One region of the Dyadobacter sp. 22481 genome, then DNA from elsewhere that is predicted to be linked to it. Evidence: riboswitches for the same ligand, from Rfam matches in the RefSeq annotation. Region 1 holds a riboswitch; each other region holds the start of a gene.

Region 1 (5,607 bases):
TCCGAAAGGTGCGCCAATGTATTATGAATAGCTCTCAAACCGTGATCGAGTTGCGAAGCATAACCTGAAAACTCCTGGCCTAGCGTCAGTGGTGTAGCGTCCATGAAGTGCGTACGGCCGATTTTGACTACATTTTTAAATGCTTCTGATTTCGCTTTCAGCGTATCACGCAGCTTGGTAATGCCCGGAATGGTCACGTCCACCAGAATTTTGTAGGCCGCAATGTGCATCGCAGTAGGGTAGGTGTCGTTCGACGACTGTGACTTGTTCACATCGTCGTTCGGGTGCAAAAACTTGGTTTTATCAGCCAGGTCGCCGCCTTGCAGCACGTGCCCGCGGTAGGCGATCACCTCGTTGCAGTTCATGTTCGACTGTGTTCCCGAGCCGGTTTGCCACACTACCAATGGAAACTGGTTGTCGAGCTGGCCGGTCAGGACTTCATCGCAAACTTTGCCGATGAGGTCGCTTTTTTCCTGGGGGAGAATGCCGGCTTCGAAGTTGGTGATAGCGGCTGCTTTTTTCAGGTATGCGAAGGCTTTGATGATTTCCTTCGGCATTTTATTGATATCCTGTGCGATAGGAAAGTTCTGGATCGAGCGTTGCGTCTGGGCGCCCCAGTATACATGCGCAGGCACCTGCACTTCGCCCATCGTGTCTTTTTCTATACGGTATTCCATTTTTGAAGTAGAATGATAATGTAAAATGAACAATGTGCGGTAAAGTTAGGATCGGGTTTGCAGTTTCTGGAGTTTTTTATGGATAAATGTTCAGCTCTGAAAAAAGAATGTTTAGATTGACCAGCCTGTATCCTAAACACCGCTTTTATGACACCCAAAATCAATATCTATCCCGACTATGCGCTGATGAGTGCCGCTGCGGCTGAGCGGGTGATCGATCTGATGAACCACAAACCCGAATCGGTCATCTGCTTCCCGTCGGGCAGCAGCCCGAAAGGCATGTTCGACGCATTGGTAACCGCCAACCAGAACGGTCGTGTTGATTTTTCTAAATGCATTTTCATTGGCCTCGACGAATGGATAGGCCTCGGCTCCGGCGACGACGGCAGCTGCCGCGATCTCCTCGACCGTGATTTTCTGAAACCTATCGGCCTCCATGCAGATCAGATTGTCTTTTTCGACGGCAAAGCATTCGACCCGCAGGCCGAATGCGACCGCGTCAATAAGATTGTAGAAGGCCTCGGTGGCCTCGACCTCATTATATTAGGTGTTGGAATGAATGGTCACCTTGCCCTCAACGAGCCCGGCACTTCCTGGAACACCTACGCCCACATTTCGGAGCTCGATACCGTTACGGTTGAAGTAGGGCAGAAGTATTTCAAACAGGCGACCACGCTTACCCGTGGCATTACCGTCGGTATCAGGCACATTCTGGAAGCGCGTTCGGCGATTTTGCTTGCTTCGGGCGGATCAAAAGCGCCGGTTATCCAGCGCGCACTCGCGTTCCCGGTTTCGAAGGACTTCCCGGCGACAGTTTTGCAAAACCATATGAATGCAGAGTTTATACTGGATGCGGACGCTGCGGAGTTGATTTCGTAATGGGTTGTTTGTAAAATGCGCGTTAATGAAATCACTTTTCAGAGCAGCATTTCAACCTCAAAACAGATATTTTATCCTGCCGAAGGACTAATTTCTATCCGCTTCACTGAAATTGCGACGCCATTTCCAGCCGAATGCCCTTCCCGCCTAAATTTGACGCAGTTCTTTGTGAACGCCCGTCAATCGGGGTAATGGTTTTTGCTTTTGGATCCCTCAGCCAAAATCCAGCAAAACAAAAAGGAACCGTGTGCAATTCACGGGCAGTCGTGCTACTGTAAGTATCTGTCCTGACGATTTCAGGACTCGTTTTTACCCTCGCGTCCCATTGCAGCGCCCAGGCGCGGCGAGAAGGGCGGTAAAAATGATACAAGCCAGGAGACTTGCCATTATCCTCAATGGCTTCTCCCTCACGGGTGGGGGGTAGTCAAGTATTGATTTACCACATTTTATTGCAGTACCACAGGCTTCCCGGCTGGTTCGGGGGAACTGTATCTGTTCGTTTCGCAGGGTAGCCTCGCCGTTGCCGCGATAGATGAAGTACCGGCCAACGTCCGCAACAGGCGTTTGCAGGGATGGGAGGGTGTTTTCACAGGGTTTTTATTAACTCTTTAAACACAAAAAAACATGTTGTCACACAATCTTGGCTACCCGCGCGTGGGGAGCCTCCGTGAGCTTAAAAAAGCCAACGAGCAATTCTGGGCGGGTACAATCGACCGCGATGCACTGCAGAAAGTTGCCCGCAAAATCCGTCACCAGAACTGGGAAACGCAGCAGAATGCAGGCATTAGCCTCATTCCTTCCAATGATTTTTCGCTTTACGACCACGTCCTCGACACGTCGCTGATGGTAGGGGCCATTCCCGGGCGTTACCACCAGTTGCTCGACGGTAAATCCAACAAGGAGCTCGATCTCTATTTCGCAATGGCGCGCGGTTACCAGAAGAACGGGCTGGATATCAATGCCATGGAAATGACCAAATGGTTCGACACCAACTACCATTACCTCGTTCCCGAGTTTGTGAAAGACCAGAAATTCAAGCGGTACTCCGACAAGGTTCTGCTGGAATTTGAAGATGCGTTGCAAAAGGGTATTGTTACAAAACCCGTATTACTTGGGCCGGTCACCTATTTGCTTTTGGGTAAAGAAAAAGAAGCCGGGTTCGATCGCATCGATCTGCTGGATAGTCTTTTACCGATTTATATATCAATATTAAAAGAACTCTCGGCTAGGGGTGCCGAATGGGTGCAGCTCGACGAGCCCGGATTGGTATTTGATTTAAATGAAAAGGAAAAACTGGCTTTTCTGAGCGCTTATAGCCAGATCAGGGAGGCGCTTCCGAAGCTGCGTATTTTGGTAACGACGTATTTCGGGCCCCTCGAAGATAACCTGGGAATTGCGACCGCATTACCGGTGGATGCATTGCATTTGGATTTGACACGTGGAGCAGAAACATTACCGCAAATTCTGGTTGATGATTCATTTGTATCATCCACTAAAAAGCTCTCACTCGGTGTTGTCGACGGCCGGAATATCTGGAAAAACGACTACCGCAAGTCGCTGAAATGGATTAAGACGGCGGTAAATGTGCTGGGAGAAGATCGGGTTTTGGTGGCTCCGTCGTCGTCGCTGCTGCATAGCCCGTACGACTTGGAGCTTGAAAAGAATGAAGCGGTACTGACGCCGGAGATCAAAAACTGGCTGGCATTTGCCAAGCAGAAACTGCATGAGGTAACGACATTGGCAAGGCTCACAACGCTTGACTGTTCGAACGATAGTGCATTTCTGGCCAATCAAAAAGCCATTGAAAGCCGCCGCACTTCCGCATTGATCCACAAGCCGGCCGTTAAAGCAAGGGTTAGCGAAGTGAGGGAATCGGATTTTGACCGGCAGAATGCATTTGCAATCCGGCAAGCCATTCAATTGGAAAAACTGAAATTGCCATTATTCCCATCGACTACCATCGGCTCGTTCCCACAAACCGACGAGGTAAGGCAGCTTCGTGCGCAGTTCAAAAAAGGCGCATTGACGTTGGACGAATACGAGACCCGCATTCGTGAAGAGATCGTCGACTCGCTGCGCTGGCAGGAGGAGCTCGGAATAGATGTACTTGTTCACGGGGAATTCGAGCGAAACGATATGGTGGAGTATTTCGGCGAGCAGCTTTCCGGGTTTGTTTTTACCCAAAATGGCTGGGTGCAGAGCTACGGCAGCCGGTGCGTGAAGCCCCCAATCATTTATGGCGACGTGGAACGCGCGGAGCCAATGACGGTGAAATGGTCGGCGTTTGCGCAGGCCAACTCCGCAAAACTGGTAAAAGGCATGCTTACCGGCCCTGTTACGATCCTTCAATGGTCTTTCGTACGTGACGATCAGCCCAGGAAGGATACCACGTTCCAGATTGCGCTCGCGATTCGCGACGAGGTGGTTGATTTGGAAAAGGCGGGCATTAAAGTGATCCAGATCGACGAACCGGCGATCCGAGAAGGCTTGCCGCTGCGGAAACATGCCTGGAAAACCTATTTGAAATGGGCAGTGGACGCATTCCGGTTGAGCGCCGCAGGCGTGGCCGACCAGACGCAGATCCATACGCACATGTGCTATTCGGAGTTCAACGACATTATCGATTCCATCGCGGCGATGGACGCCGACGTGATCACGATCGAAACTTCGCGTTCGCAAATGGAGCTGCTCGACGCATTCGCGCAGTTCAATTATCCGAATGAAATCGGCCCGGGCGTGTACGACATCCATTCGCCCCGCGTGCCGACGGTCGACGAGATGATCCTGTTGCTCGAAAAGGCATTGAAGGTCATTCCGGCGCGGAACCTCTGGGTGAACCCGGACTGCGGATTGAAGACCCGCAAATGGCCGGAAACCGAAGCGGCTTTGCGTAACATGATTTCTGCGGCTAACTTGCTGCGCGAATTGGTCGAAGTCGCGGGGTAGCGACAACCCCTTTCAAGCTAAGGCCAGGGCTCTCCTGGCCTTAGCTTTTTTATCATTAAAATGCCGTTATGTTGACACTTGAAGAAAAAATCATCGCCTCGGAAACACGCGTTTTTAAAACTGTTTTCCCCAATAACACCAATCATTACGATACCCTTTTCGGCGGAACCGCGCTGTCGATGATGGATGAGGTCGCTTTCATTGCAGCAACGCGGTTTTCGAGGTTGAGATGCGTTACCGTTTCGTCGGACCGTATCGATTTTACACATCCGATCCCTGCGGGGACCATTATCGAGCTGGTGGGCCGCGTCGAGACCGTTGGGAACACTAGTATGAAAGTCCGGGTGGATATTTTCGTAGAGAAAATGTACGAGGTGAGCCGGGAAAAGGCAGTGACCGGGATTTTTACGTTTGTGGCACTGGACGAAAATCATAAGCCCACCCGGATTTTACAGGAATAACCCGAATGCTAAGTTTTATTAATATTCAATATTTATATTATATAAAGATTTTTTTGGACATTATATTTGGGTATCTGTATACCCTTGCTCTGTTCAATGAAATCACGTCTACTATTCTTTTCTTTCATTTTTGCCCTGCTTTTATTCTTAATTGCAGAAATACTGCTTCGTATCAGCCTTATATTTTTCGGTTATCCATTTCTCCGCCCTTCGGATTACCTGTATAACGGATTTTACGAAAACATGAACGATGTCCGGGACAAGCCGATTGTCCGGGGTGCAGGGGTGAAAAACATACTGATTTTGGGCGGTTCGGTCGTCAGTACGCCGTGGTCGCACCTGGAAAGCCGGTTGGATACGATCCTGCAAAAGCATTACGGCAAAGAAAGCCGGTTTGCTATCTATAATGTTGCGGGCGCCGGCCATACTTCCCTGGATAATGTATTGAAATACAAACTGCTGGAAGATAAGCAGTTTGACCTGGTGCTTTATTATGAAGCGATAAACGAGAACCGGGCCAACAATATCCCTCCACAATATTTCCGGAAAGATTACACGCATATTAAGTGGTACCACGACATCGAGCTCTTGCGGCGGCACCGGGAAATCAATGTGACCGTCATTCCTTATTTGGTTGATAAGCT
Region 2 (5,607 bases), on a different contig from region 1:
TTTCAATGAATATCGGTAATCGGTTTTTGCTCCAAAATCATACGACAGCTCGGTTTCCAGACCGGTAATTTCGGCGTCGGCGGCATTGACAAACGTGGCCCGTGAGGTAATCACATCCCCATTGTCCAAAGGTTCGTTCACGACTTTGATGATCTTCGCGATGCGGTTTTCAACTTTCGTACTATAAAAAGTTGCATTGGCAGCGAACCCTGACTGCGGTTTGTTGAAATCCAGACCCAAATCCCAGCTCACGCTGCTTTCGTTTTTTAGGTCTGGGTTGCCGGCTGTGACGGCAATGCGGCCTTTCGAGTCGCGGATTTCGTTGTATCCGGCAACACTATAAGCGTCGGTAGTGACGAATGCGCGGCCGATGTTGGCTTTTACGCGGAGCGATGGCAGCAATGCATAAGTAATGCCGAGGCTGGGGCTGGTGAATGGCGTCGTTTTCCTGCCAGCCTTGTAGGTGGGCAACAATGGCGTTTGGCGGACGTCGAAGGTAATGTGGTCCAGGCGGATACCCGGTTGCAGCGTGAGCTGACCGAAATTCAGCAATGCTTGTCCGAAAAATGCGCTGGAAATCAATGCGTATTCGGGTTGTGTCGGGGCACGCTCAGTGGTGTCGTTGGTCCAGCGGCGGCTGTTGGTGGAGGCATTGAGGTAATCGTAGCCCAATATCACCGAATGCCGGCCGAGCTTCCAGACGTCTTTTACCTGGATTCCTTTCCACGCATTATGTCCCTGCGCGGAGCGGAAAGGTATTACGGCCTTACCGGATACATTTTGGGTATAATTCCTCGTGTTTTCTTCCGAAGCATACACTTTCACACTCGGGCTGTGCTGCCCGATCTGCCCCGTTAGGGAAATATCAAGTGCCTGCCTATCTACATCTTTGGTACTCGCCTCCGTACTCCCTGACGACAGTTCACCCGGCGATTCCACATCTCTTGCCTGGAATTGCTCCCCGCGTATATCCACACGCCAACGCTCGCTGATCTGATAGCCCAGCCTCAATGCACCGGTGAAATAATGCAATTTTGTAAAAGGCCGCCGGGTACCATCGCCGGTCGTTTCGTCGGTTTGGACGGCAGGACGGTCGGTATAATTTTTCTTCGCGTGTTTGTAGCCGAATGCATTACGGAGCCAATTGTCTTCTCCAATTTTGTAATCTTTGGATCTTTCTAAGTAGCTGAAAGATAGATCGTAGTCTAGTTTTGATGTGATATTTCCACCTGTGTTAAGCCCCGCCTGCAATGTTTTAAAGCTACCATATTCCAGAAAAGCATTGCCCCCTGGCGTACCCTTGGAGCGTTGCGTGATGACATTGATCACACCGCCCATCGCCTGTGAGCCATACAAAGAGGATGCCGGTCCTTTTAAAACTTCAATTCTTTCAATACCATTTAAATTGATTTGCGACAGGTTGGTGGCACCGGCAGGGCGGCCATCGATAAGCAGTAACGTCCTTTGGTTTAACCCCGAGAATTGTGGACGAAACCCGCGAATCCCGATGCCGGAAGATAAATTGGGATACTGAATCACATCCACGGACGCTGTTTTCCTGACAATGTCTGTCAGGTCGCTGGACGGCGTCATTTGAATATCCTCTTTGGAAATAATGTCCAGCTTTTGAGCGATCTTTTCTTTTTTGGTTTCAAAACGGGTAGCTGTCACGACTATCGGGTCGAGGAGCTGCCGGGCCGAAGTATCTGCACTGCTTTCTTGTGCTGATGCACCCGAAATGGCTAATATTGAGAGCATTGATCCGCTGATGAAAGTGCGGGCGGTTTGGTAAAAGTGGGTATGCATTGGTTAAAATTGAAATGATTCATAGAGTGTAGTCGCGCCGATCAGGATTGAGAATGTCCCAACGAGATAGTTGACGATTGTCAGAAAGCGCTCGCGTTTTTCGGCAAAGCGCCCGATAGAGAAGGCGAAAAAATAGCCGTAGGCCGACATCGAAAGGATAATGCCCAGACTTTGTAGAACGATGATCCAAACCGCCGTCATAGCATCGCTGGCGGCTAGCGTAAGCGCCACGGCGCATGCACCGCCCGTACCTGCGAGGCCATGCACCATTCCGACCCAGAACGAGCGACTAACTTTGCGGTCAGCAGGGGCGACCTCAGGTTTTTTTTTGCTAAAATTCCGCCGGATCGCCAGTATTCCCAGCCAGATCATCAACGGGCCGACAAGCAGCTCGACCCTGTCCGCGATGTGAAGTGACATCGTTGATTTAAGTAGGAGCACCAGTACCGCGAATAAAATCAAAGTAAGCGAGTGCCCTAGCGCCCAATGCGACGACCGCCAGATGAGCTTCCAACGGTCGGCCGGGCCCCGGTGGGCCGCGCCCCGTGGATCATAATTTTTCTTTTCCTCCGTGGCTAACACCGAAACGGCAGCCATATGGTCGGGCTCGAAGGAGTGCTGCACGCCGAGGAGCAGGGAGTCAATAAGCAGATAATGAATCATTTGGATTTCCGCATAAATTAGAAATTAACTTATGGGAGAATGCAGGGAGTGGCTCAACCGCAATGCAGCCTGCCGTTTCCTCTTGCCTTTCTTCCCGAAAGCAAAACCGGATGATTCAATGGCAGGTCTTCTGGCTCGTTCAAGTTCTTGCGCCTTCCCGGGGTAACCCCAGTGACATCTTCCAAGAACATCGTTAGTGAACTTACAGCAGCGGGTACTGCTCCGGATTTAAACCGGATTCCCTTTTAATCGCGCCCGGAGGCGCAAACCAATGAATATGCAAAGCTATGTGTTTTTGTGGGAGATAAACCAGATTAATAGCCGAATACCGCTAACTTTACATCACAAAAAGTTCTTTAACTTACTTCTCCAACAGGAAAAGGGATTGCGTATCAACGCATTCCAGGGGAATCGTGTGAGAATCACGAGCTGTCGCGCAACTGTGAAGGGTCAATCATTCAAAATTAACCCAAGCCAGAGCACCTGACCTTTCCTTGTTGACAATGCTTTCGCGGTATGAAGCAGGGTCTGGTTTGGATATTCGTCGGGTTTTCGCCCGTTTCGATTGCCCGGTGGCGTCGCTGCCTGGGAATGCCTTTCTGTTTTCTGCTGTCGAATGCATTTGAAGTTTTCATGACTTTCAAATTATCGATGGCTTAAAGATGTCTCTTCCAAAATCCAGTTTCCTGATCGCAGCGCCGTCGAGTAATTCGGGCAAGACTACCGTGACCCTGGCATTGCTGCGCGCGCTCCGGGAGAGGGGGTTAGGAGTGCAGCCTTTCAAATGCGGGCCGGATTACATTGATACGATCCACCACACCACTGCGGCAGGAAGACCGGGCCTGAACCTGGATACTTTTATGGCTTCGGAGGCACACATGCGGGCCGTGTACGCGCATTACGCCTCGCGTGCGGATGTGAGCGTGGCCGAGGGTGTGATGGGTTTGTTTGATGGGGCCGATAAAATGAAAGGTAGCAGCGCAGAGATAGCGGCATTGCTGGATATGCCGGTCCTACTGGTGATCAATGCCCAGTCAATGGCGTATTCGGCGGCCCCGCTGATTTATGGTTTGAAAAATTTCTATCCCGGAATCCGCGTGGTGGGGGCGATATTTAATTTTGTGAACACCGAATCGCACTACCGGTTTTTGCAAGATGCCTGTGTCGACGCCGGCGTGGAGGCTTTGGGCTATTTGCCTAAAAATGAAGCGCTGCACATCCCTTCCCGGCATTTGGGATTGCACATTTCGGTTGAAACAGATTATGAAGAGATTATCCAGAGGCTGGCCGAGATTATCCCGCAAACGGTGAATCTTGACCGGTTGCTGGAAATTACTTCTGTGAGCTATCCCGACGAAAATGCGGAGATTTTGAGTCAGCAAAATCATTTAGTTAAAGCAGATAGAAAACCTCCAAACCTGCGCATAACGGTTGCCTACGATGAGGCATTTTCCTTTTTGTACCACCAGAATATTGAATGCCTGCGTGCATTCGGCGAGGTGCAGTGGTTTAGCCCTTTAAAAGACGCCACTTTGCCGGAAACCGACCTGCTTTACCTGCCCGGCGGCTATCCCGAACTGTTTGCGAAGGAGTTGTCCGGCAACCTGCCGATGCTGGAAAGCATTCGTAATTATTGCGGGAACGGAGGACTGGCGTACGCGGAATGCGGCGGGCTGATGTACCTCGGTAAGGCGATCACCGACGGCAAAGGCAATTCCTTCCCGATGGCCGGAGTACTCGATTGCGAAACGACGCTGCAACGTTCGAAAATGACGCTTGGCTACCGGGTAATGCGTTGGGACGGGCTGGAAATCAAAGGCCATGAATTCCATTATTCCGCATTGAAGGAACAATTTGCGCAAGTACCGCTGGCACAAATGACCAATGCAAGAGGTGTGCCGGTTGATACACAGTTTTTTAGAGTGCAAAATACGTTTGCTGGCTATACTCATTTCTACTGGGCCGACAAACCCGAATTCATTCAACACCTCATCAACAAAACCACAAAAAACGCCGAAAGCCAAGTGCCGAAAGCCGATAGCCTACCATGAAACGCCAGCGCATCACCCGATCCGACGGAAAAGCCATTAACCTCGTGCAGCGGCGGGGGCACCTTTCGTATTGCTACAACGCCTGCTGCTGCGGACGCATCGACCGCGGTTATGCACCCATTCCAGTAGAGTTATATAAGAGTGAGTGGCTGCGGCGGAAGCTACGGAATGTCGTGCATATGACCAAAGGCGGCTGCCTGGGGCCCTGTACGCTGGCGAATGTGGTTACCCTGCTCTTCGACGGCCATTCGGTGTGGTTCCATTCCATCAATTACGACTGGCAGATCATCGCGATTTTTGACTATATCGAAAGTATGGTCAAGGCCGACAGGTACCTTGTCCCGCCTTCGGACCTGGCCGAATATGTATTTCAATTTTATACCTGGAAAGGGTCTGAGAAATCGACGGAGCTCGGTCAAACGGCTATTCCGACCGACGGTATCGTGTTCCTCACGCATGCGGACACGGACTTGCTCACGCTCGACCGAGCGATGCAACTCCTGCCGGAGGATTTTCCCAAAACAACGGGCATCAGCCTGATGGCGATCAAAAGCGAAGAGCAAATGCAGCAGCTTTTGCAAAGGGAAATTGCAGAGGCAAAGATTATCATGGTCCGTATTCACGGCAGGCTAAGTGGCATTCCGGGATTTAATGAGCTTGTAAAACTGGCGGGGCAACGGGGTCAGCATTTGGTAGTGATCAGCGGCACCGGGGAGTTGAACCCTGAATTTGCGGCGGTATCGACGGTTTCACCTGCCATTTTGCACGAAACGCTGGCCTATTTACAGGCCGGTGGTTACAGCAACCTGATTTCGCTGCTGAGCTACCTTTCCGATCATTTACTGATGACCGGGTTCGGTGCCGAAGCACCCGTTCATTTACCCGAACACGGCATTTACCATCCCGATTTGCCCGAATTTGCCGACAAAGCCGACTGGCTGAAATACCGTAATCCCGCGCTGGCGACGGTAGGCATTACATTTTACCGGGCGCATTGGCTGAGCGGGAATACCAATTTCGTGGATGCGATGATCCGCTCCCTCGAAGACCGTGGCGTAAATGTGCTGCCGGTATTTACTTCCTCACT
Region 3 (5,607 bases), on a different contig from region 1:
ATGCATTGAAAGAATGGCAGACGCTCTATTATTAATCCTTCCGCTGGCTGCGGGGTATTTGCTGGATTTATGGCTGGGCGATCCCGACAGCTGGCCACATCCGGTCCGGGTGTTCGGTAATGCCATTGCGAAGGGTGAAAAACTCTTGAACCATGGCCGGTTCCGGTTTTTGAAGGGGACGGTACTAAGCGTACTCCTGGTGGTTTCAGTGTTTGCATTTTTTTATTGGACCAATGTAATACTGATGCAGCTTCCTGTTTTGCTGGTGTTGGTCAATACTATTTGGGTTTATTACGGCCTGGCCAACCATTCCCTCATTGCGGAAGGTAAAAAGGTGTTCAGTGTGTTGGAAAATGAAGGGCTGGACGCAGGTAGGCAACAGCTTTCGAGAATTGTTGGCAGGGATACTTCAAAGCTGAATGCGCAGCAGATACGCATCGCGGTGTTGGAAACAATGTCCGAAAACCTGAGCGACGGAGTCGTAGCGCCCCTTTTCTACTATGCGATAGCAGGGGTACCGGGCATGATGGCTTATAAAATGGTCAACACGATGGATTCGATGCTGGGGTACAGGAATGAACGCTATGAATGGTTTGGGAAATTTGCCGCGCGGCTGGACGACGTGGCCAACTTTATCCCGGCGCGTTTGACAGCGTTGCTGATGGTTTTGGTGACCGGGAGCAAACGAGGGTTACTATTTATCTTCAAATTTGGTGGGAAGCACAAAAGCCCGAATGCCGGTTACCCCGAGGCAGCCCTGGCGGGAATTTTGGATTGCCGCTTCGGAGGGCCGAATGTGTATCAGGGAAAGTTGGTTGAGAAGCCTTTTATCGGCGAGAACGACCGGGTCATCAAGCCGGGCGAAATTACAAGCGCGGCAAATGTTAATCACCGGACTTGCGTGTTGATGGTATTGATGATTCTTCTGTTGATTAGTTCAAGTCTCTGTCTTCCGTGATTTTCTGAACCAACGCTGGCGAAGTGCCGACCAATCTTCGGAAATATCTTCCAGGATCGATTTCCGTAGGATGTCGTCTCGTTTCATGTTGGGAGTGTGCAAATGAATCTTTACAATGATAAGCAATAAAATATCGCTAGTTTTGCGGCCATCCAGGTACACGCATTTCGCGTGATTAAAAGGGAATCCGGTGAAAGTCCGGAACAGTCTCCGCTGCTGTGAGTTCACAACGAGGCTCTTGTATGATGTCACTGGGGTTACCCCGGGAAGGCACAAGGGTTGAACGAGTCAGAAGACCTGCCTGCAAACGCTGTTAATATGGCTTTCGGAAGAAAGGCCGGTGACTCATGACTATTAGAAAAATACTTGCAGCCATACTGCTGTGCGGCTTGCTGGCCGGTTGCAGCACTTCTTCATCGCTTTACGAAAAAGGCGATTCTCATTACGCTGGTCGTGACCTCTTCCCCGAAAAGGCCAAAGTGGTTTATGCCAAGGGCTTCAAAATCAGCTATCACAAGTACTATAAGGTCGTCAGGATCATGAGCCCGTTCGAGAAAGCGACGGATACGCTCACGTATGTGCTGGTACAACGCGGTACGCCACGCCCGATCGGGTACAACGACAGCCAGGTGATCGAGATCCCCGTTAGGAGCATGGTCGCGATGTCGTCGCTGCACATCGGCTTGATCGGGTTCCTGGGCTGCGAGGATATTCTCACAGGTATGGGAAATCTCAAATATGTTTCTTCCGCCAAAGTGCTGGACCGGATCAAATCCGGCCGGATTGTGGAAGTAGGCAAAGATCAGGGGCTTAATGAAGAATTGTTGGTGAGCATGCATCCCGATCTGATTATGGCTACGGGCAGTCCGGTTTCGAAGGTGAGCCGGTATGAGTCGTTACATCAGGCGGGGATTCCGGTGATGGTCAATTCGGAGTGGGTGGAAACCACACCGCTGGGACGGGCGGAATGGGTGAAACTGCTCGCTGCATTGATCAATAAGGAAGGAGAAGTGAACAAAAAGTTCGCGCGTGTGGAGGAGGAATATAAACAGTTGGTGAAACTGACAGCCAAAGTTGCCTTACGCCCCAGCCTGATTACGGGGATGAATTCGAAAGACGCCTGGAATGTTCCGAATGGCGATAGCTACGTGAGCTGCTTTTTCCGGGACGCGGGAGCCTCGTACCATTGGGCGAACACAAAAGCGACGGGAAGTTTGCCACTAAGCTTTGAAACGGTTTATCCGGTTGCGCTGCAGGCCGACTTTTGGCTGAATGTGAGCATTGGAAATGTACAAACCAGGAAAGATGTTCTGGCGCGCGACATCCGTTATGCCGACTTCAAATCATTCAAAACCAACCGTATTTACAGCTACAACAACCGCATGAATGCGCAGGGTGCGAACGATTACTGGGAATCCGGTGCGGTGAACCCGCATCTGGTGCTGGCCGACCTGATCCGCATTCTTCACCCGGAGCTGTTGCCACAGCACGAGTTGATATACTATAAATCAATCAATTAAATGAAAATATACACCAAAAAGGGCGATAAGGGTACCACCGGGTTGTTTGGCGGAAGCCGGGTAAGCAAGGACGACGTCCGCATTGAATGCATCGGCACGCTTGATGAAGCCAATTCGACGATCGGATTGCTGCGCGTAAAGTTGGGCACGGGGCATGAATGGCAGGCTAATCTGCACAAAATACAAAAGGATCTGATGGACATGATGTCCCACCTGGCTCGCCCTTCGGACGCAAAAAAAGAGAACAAAAACCCGATGCCGGTCGATGGAGCGGCTTTTTGTGAGGAGTGGATCGATGCGCTTGAAGCTGCTATGACCTCGCCGTCCGATTACTTTTTGCTACCGGGCGGGAACGAGGTGTCGGCGCTATGCCATGTTGCGCGGACGCAAATGCGCAGGGGCGAGCGGAGGTTGGTGTCGCTGATCAAAACCGACGAGGTAAATGAGGCTATCCCGGCTTATGTCAACCGGCTGTCGGACCTGTTTTTTACCCTCGCACGAGCCGAAATGGACAAGGCAGGCGTTGCGGAGGAAAAATGGCAGCTCTTTTTGTATAAACGCTTTAAAAGTGCGGAGCCGTCATGATCATTTACGTTACGGGCGGTGTCCGCAGCGGAAAAAGCAGGTTTGCGATGGATCTGGCATTGCAAAAAAGTGCCAATCCGGTATATGTGGCTACGTCGAGGGTTTGGGACGAGGATTTTGCCAGGCGTGTAAAACGGCATCAGGAAGAGCGCGGGCCGGAATGGACATTGCTGGAAAGTGAGCGGAATATTCATTTGCTGCCGCTCGCAGGAAAGGTGGCGGTGATCGATTGCGTTACATTGTGGCTTACAAATTTGTTTGTTGCTTTTGAATATGATGTCGAAAAGTCGCTGGCCGCATTTAAAGCCGAACTCGACATGCTGGCGAATATCGACGCTACATTAATTATCATATCCAATGAAATAGGCATGGGCGTTCATGCTGAAACGGAAGCGGGCCGGAAATTTGCCGATTTGCAGGGCTGGGCCAACCAATATGTGGCCGCTGCGGCACAAGAGGCGATTTTGATCGTTTCGGGACTTCCATTGGTATTAAAATCTCTTCAATAACTTTATGTATACTGCCACTATTACCAAACAGGAAATTCAGGCGAAAATTGATCTGAAAACGAAGCCTTTGGGTGCTTTGGGAGCGCTTGAAAAGCTGGCATTTCAAATTGCGTCGGTGCAGGACACCTTGTCGCCGCAACTTGTGAGCCCGCATATCATCGTTTTTGCAGCCAGCCATGGGATTGCTTCGGAAGGCGTAAGCGCCTATCCATCGGAAGTTACGCCGCAAATGGTGCTTAACTTCATCGGTGGAGGTGCAGCGATCAACGTTTTTACGCGGCAGCACGGCATTGGTCTCTTGCTGGTGGATGCCGGTGTAGACTATGATTTTGGTAAAAATGAAAAATTGGTCGACGCGAAGGTGGGCTTTGGGACTAAAAGCTTTTTGCAGCAGCCTGCTATGACGGGCGCCGAGTGCAGGCAATCCCTGGAAAAGGGTGCCGAATTAGTCCGGCAGGTGCAAGAGACCGGCTGTAACGTGATCGGTTTTGGCGAGATGGGTATTGGTAACACTTCTTCGGCATCGGTGATTATGAGCCGGTTACTCGACAGGCCGATATCTGAATGCGCAGGCAAGGGAACAGGCCTCGACGACGACCAGCTTGCCAAAAAAATAGCGGTATTAACCCAGGCATTGGAATACCATCAAAATACAGGTAATGATCCCGAATCGGTTCTGGCGACATTTGGCGGATTTGAAATCGCGATGATGTGCGGCGCCATGCGCGAAGCCGCGCGGCTGGGTATGCTGGTGCTGGTCGACGGCTTCATCGCTTCCGTTAGCTATTTAGTTGCATTAAAAATGGACCCGGGCGTTCAGCGAAATGCGGTTTTCTGCCATCAATCCAACGAAAAAGGCCATCGCTTGCTACTCGAATCACTGGAATCGGAAGCGTTGTTGAAGCTCGATATGCGCCTGGGCGAGGGCACAGGCTGCGCGCTCGCGTACCCGCTCCTGCAAAGCGCCGTCGCATTCCTGAACGAAATGGCAAGTTTTGAAAGTGCTGGGGTAAGTCAGAAAGCAGAGAACTAAACCGAAGGCAGATGCTCCCAATACGTCACCATCTCACCCTGGTTTTTACGGCATTACAGTTTTACACGCGCTTACCGGCACCTAAATGGGTAGTTTACCGACCTGAAAACCTCAGTTTGGCGACGGGCTATTTGCCGTTTGTGGGCTGGATTGTGGGGGGCGTCGCGGGTGGTGCGTGGCTTGGGGCAGCCTATCTCACAAACCCTTCGATAGCTGTTTTGTGCTCCATGATCATTTCCATACTATTGACCGGTGCTTTCCATGAAGACGGTTTTGCCGATGTTTGCGATGGTTTCGGAGGCGGATGGACGCGCGAAAAGATCCTGGAAATCATGAAGGATAGCCGGGTCGGTACCTATGCCTCCGTAGGTTTGATATTGATTCTTGCGTTGAAATTCGCGCTTTTGCAATCTATCGCGGGGTGGGAGAGCGGGATATTCGGGATATTGGTTAGCGGCCATGCATTAAGCAGGCTCATGCCGGTTTTCGTCATTTACATGCTCCCATACGCGCGCGATACCGACAGTAAAGCGAAGCCGGTCGCCGGGAAGCCACCTTTTTGGGTGCTGGTAACGGCTATCGTTTTCGGTGTATTGCCGCTGTTTGGAATGGCCGTATATGTGCGACAGCCATTGGTATTGGCGGGGATTCCACTATTGGGGCTGGTCACGCTGCTGCTGGCGAACTATTTTAAAAAATGGATCGGAGGCTATACCGGCGATTGCCTGGGTGCGATTCAGCAGGTATGTGAGGTCGCATTTTACTTTTTCGTAGTCGTGTTATGGAAATTTGTCTGATCCGCCACACGACGCCTGTTTTCGAGGCGGGTCTGATTTACGGGCGAAAGGAGCTTCTGCTGCATGCTGATTTTCCGTCGGAACGGGATGCGGTGTGTTCCCAATTGGATGACGATTTTGATGTAATCTTTTCCAGCCCCGCACTGCGTTGTACCGAACTGGCCCGCGCGATTTCGCCCGCATTTTCGATAGATCATCGCTTGCA

What was found. Region 1 has a riboswitch for cobalamin ahead of metE (5-methyltetrahydropteroyltriglutamate--homocysteine S-methyltransferase). Riboswitches for the same ligand answer to the same signal wherever they lie in the genome.
Region 2: another riboswitch for cobalamin. It lies ahead of ACTJJJ_RS17165 (cobyrinate a,c-diamide synthase); the one in region 1 lies ahead of metE (5-methyltetrahydropteroyltriglutamate--homocysteine S-methyltransferase).
Region 3: another riboswitch for cobalamin. It lies ahead of ACTJJJ_RS17195 (ABC transporter substrate-binding protein); the one in region 1 lies ahead of metE (5-methyltetrahydropteroyltriglutamate--homocysteine S-methyltransferase).

The regions. Positions count from the first base shown of each region.
Region 1 is NZ_JBQENV010000003.1:1,181,850-1,187,456, reverse strand. Features, by position in the region: gene fumC (class II fumarate hydratase) at 1-677, opposite strand, end outside; gene ACTJJJ_RS23590 (6-phosphogluconolactonase) at 825-1,556, shown strand; cobalamin riboswitch at 1,732-1,958, shown strand; gene metE (5-methyltetrahydropteroyltriglutamate--homocysteine S-methyltransferase) at 2,181-4,502, shown strand; gene ACTJJJ_RS23580 (acyl-CoA thioesterase) at 4,574-4,963, shown strand; gene ACTJJJ_RS23575 (hypothetical protein) at 5,060-5,607, shown strand, end outside.
Region 2 is NZ_JBQENV010000002.1:1,701,488-1,707,094, forward strand. Features, by position in the region: gene ACTJJJ_RS17155 (TonB-dependent receptor plug domain-containing protein) at 1-1,758, opposite strand, end outside; gene ACTJJJ_RS17160 (hypothetical protein) at 1,810-2,469, opposite strand; cobalamin riboswitch at 2,573-2,757, opposite strand; cobalamin riboswitch at 2,833-2,975, shown strand; gene ACTJJJ_RS17165 (cobyrinate a,c-diamide synthase) at 3,132-4,520, shown strand; gene cobN (cobaltochelatase subunit CobN) at 4,517-5,607, shown strand, end outside.
Region 3 is NZ_JBQENV010000002.1:1,714,625-1,720,231, forward strand. Features, by position in the region: gene ACTJJJ_RS17185 (pyridoxal phosphate-dependent aminotransferase) at 1-35, shown strand, start outside; gene cbiB (adenosylcobinamide-phosphate synthase CbiB) at 14-958, shown strand; cobalamin riboswitch at 1,096-1,277, shown strand; gene ACTJJJ_RS17195 (ABC transporter substrate-binding protein) at 1,306-2,478, shown strand; gene ACTJJJ_RS17200 (cob(I)yrinic acid a,c-diamide adenosyltransferase) at 2,479-3,063, shown strand; gene ACTJJJ_RS17205 (bifunctional adenosylcobinamide kinase/adenosylcobinamide-phosphate guanylyltransferase) at 3,060-3,572, shown strand; gene cobT (nicotinate-nucleotide--dimethylbenzimidazole phosphoribosyltransferase) at 3,577-4,605, shown strand; gene ACTJJJ_RS17215 (adenosylcobinamide-GDP ribazoletransferase) at 4,617-5,402, shown strand; gene ACTJJJ_RS17220 (histidine phosphatase family protein) at 5,387-5,607, shown strand, end outside.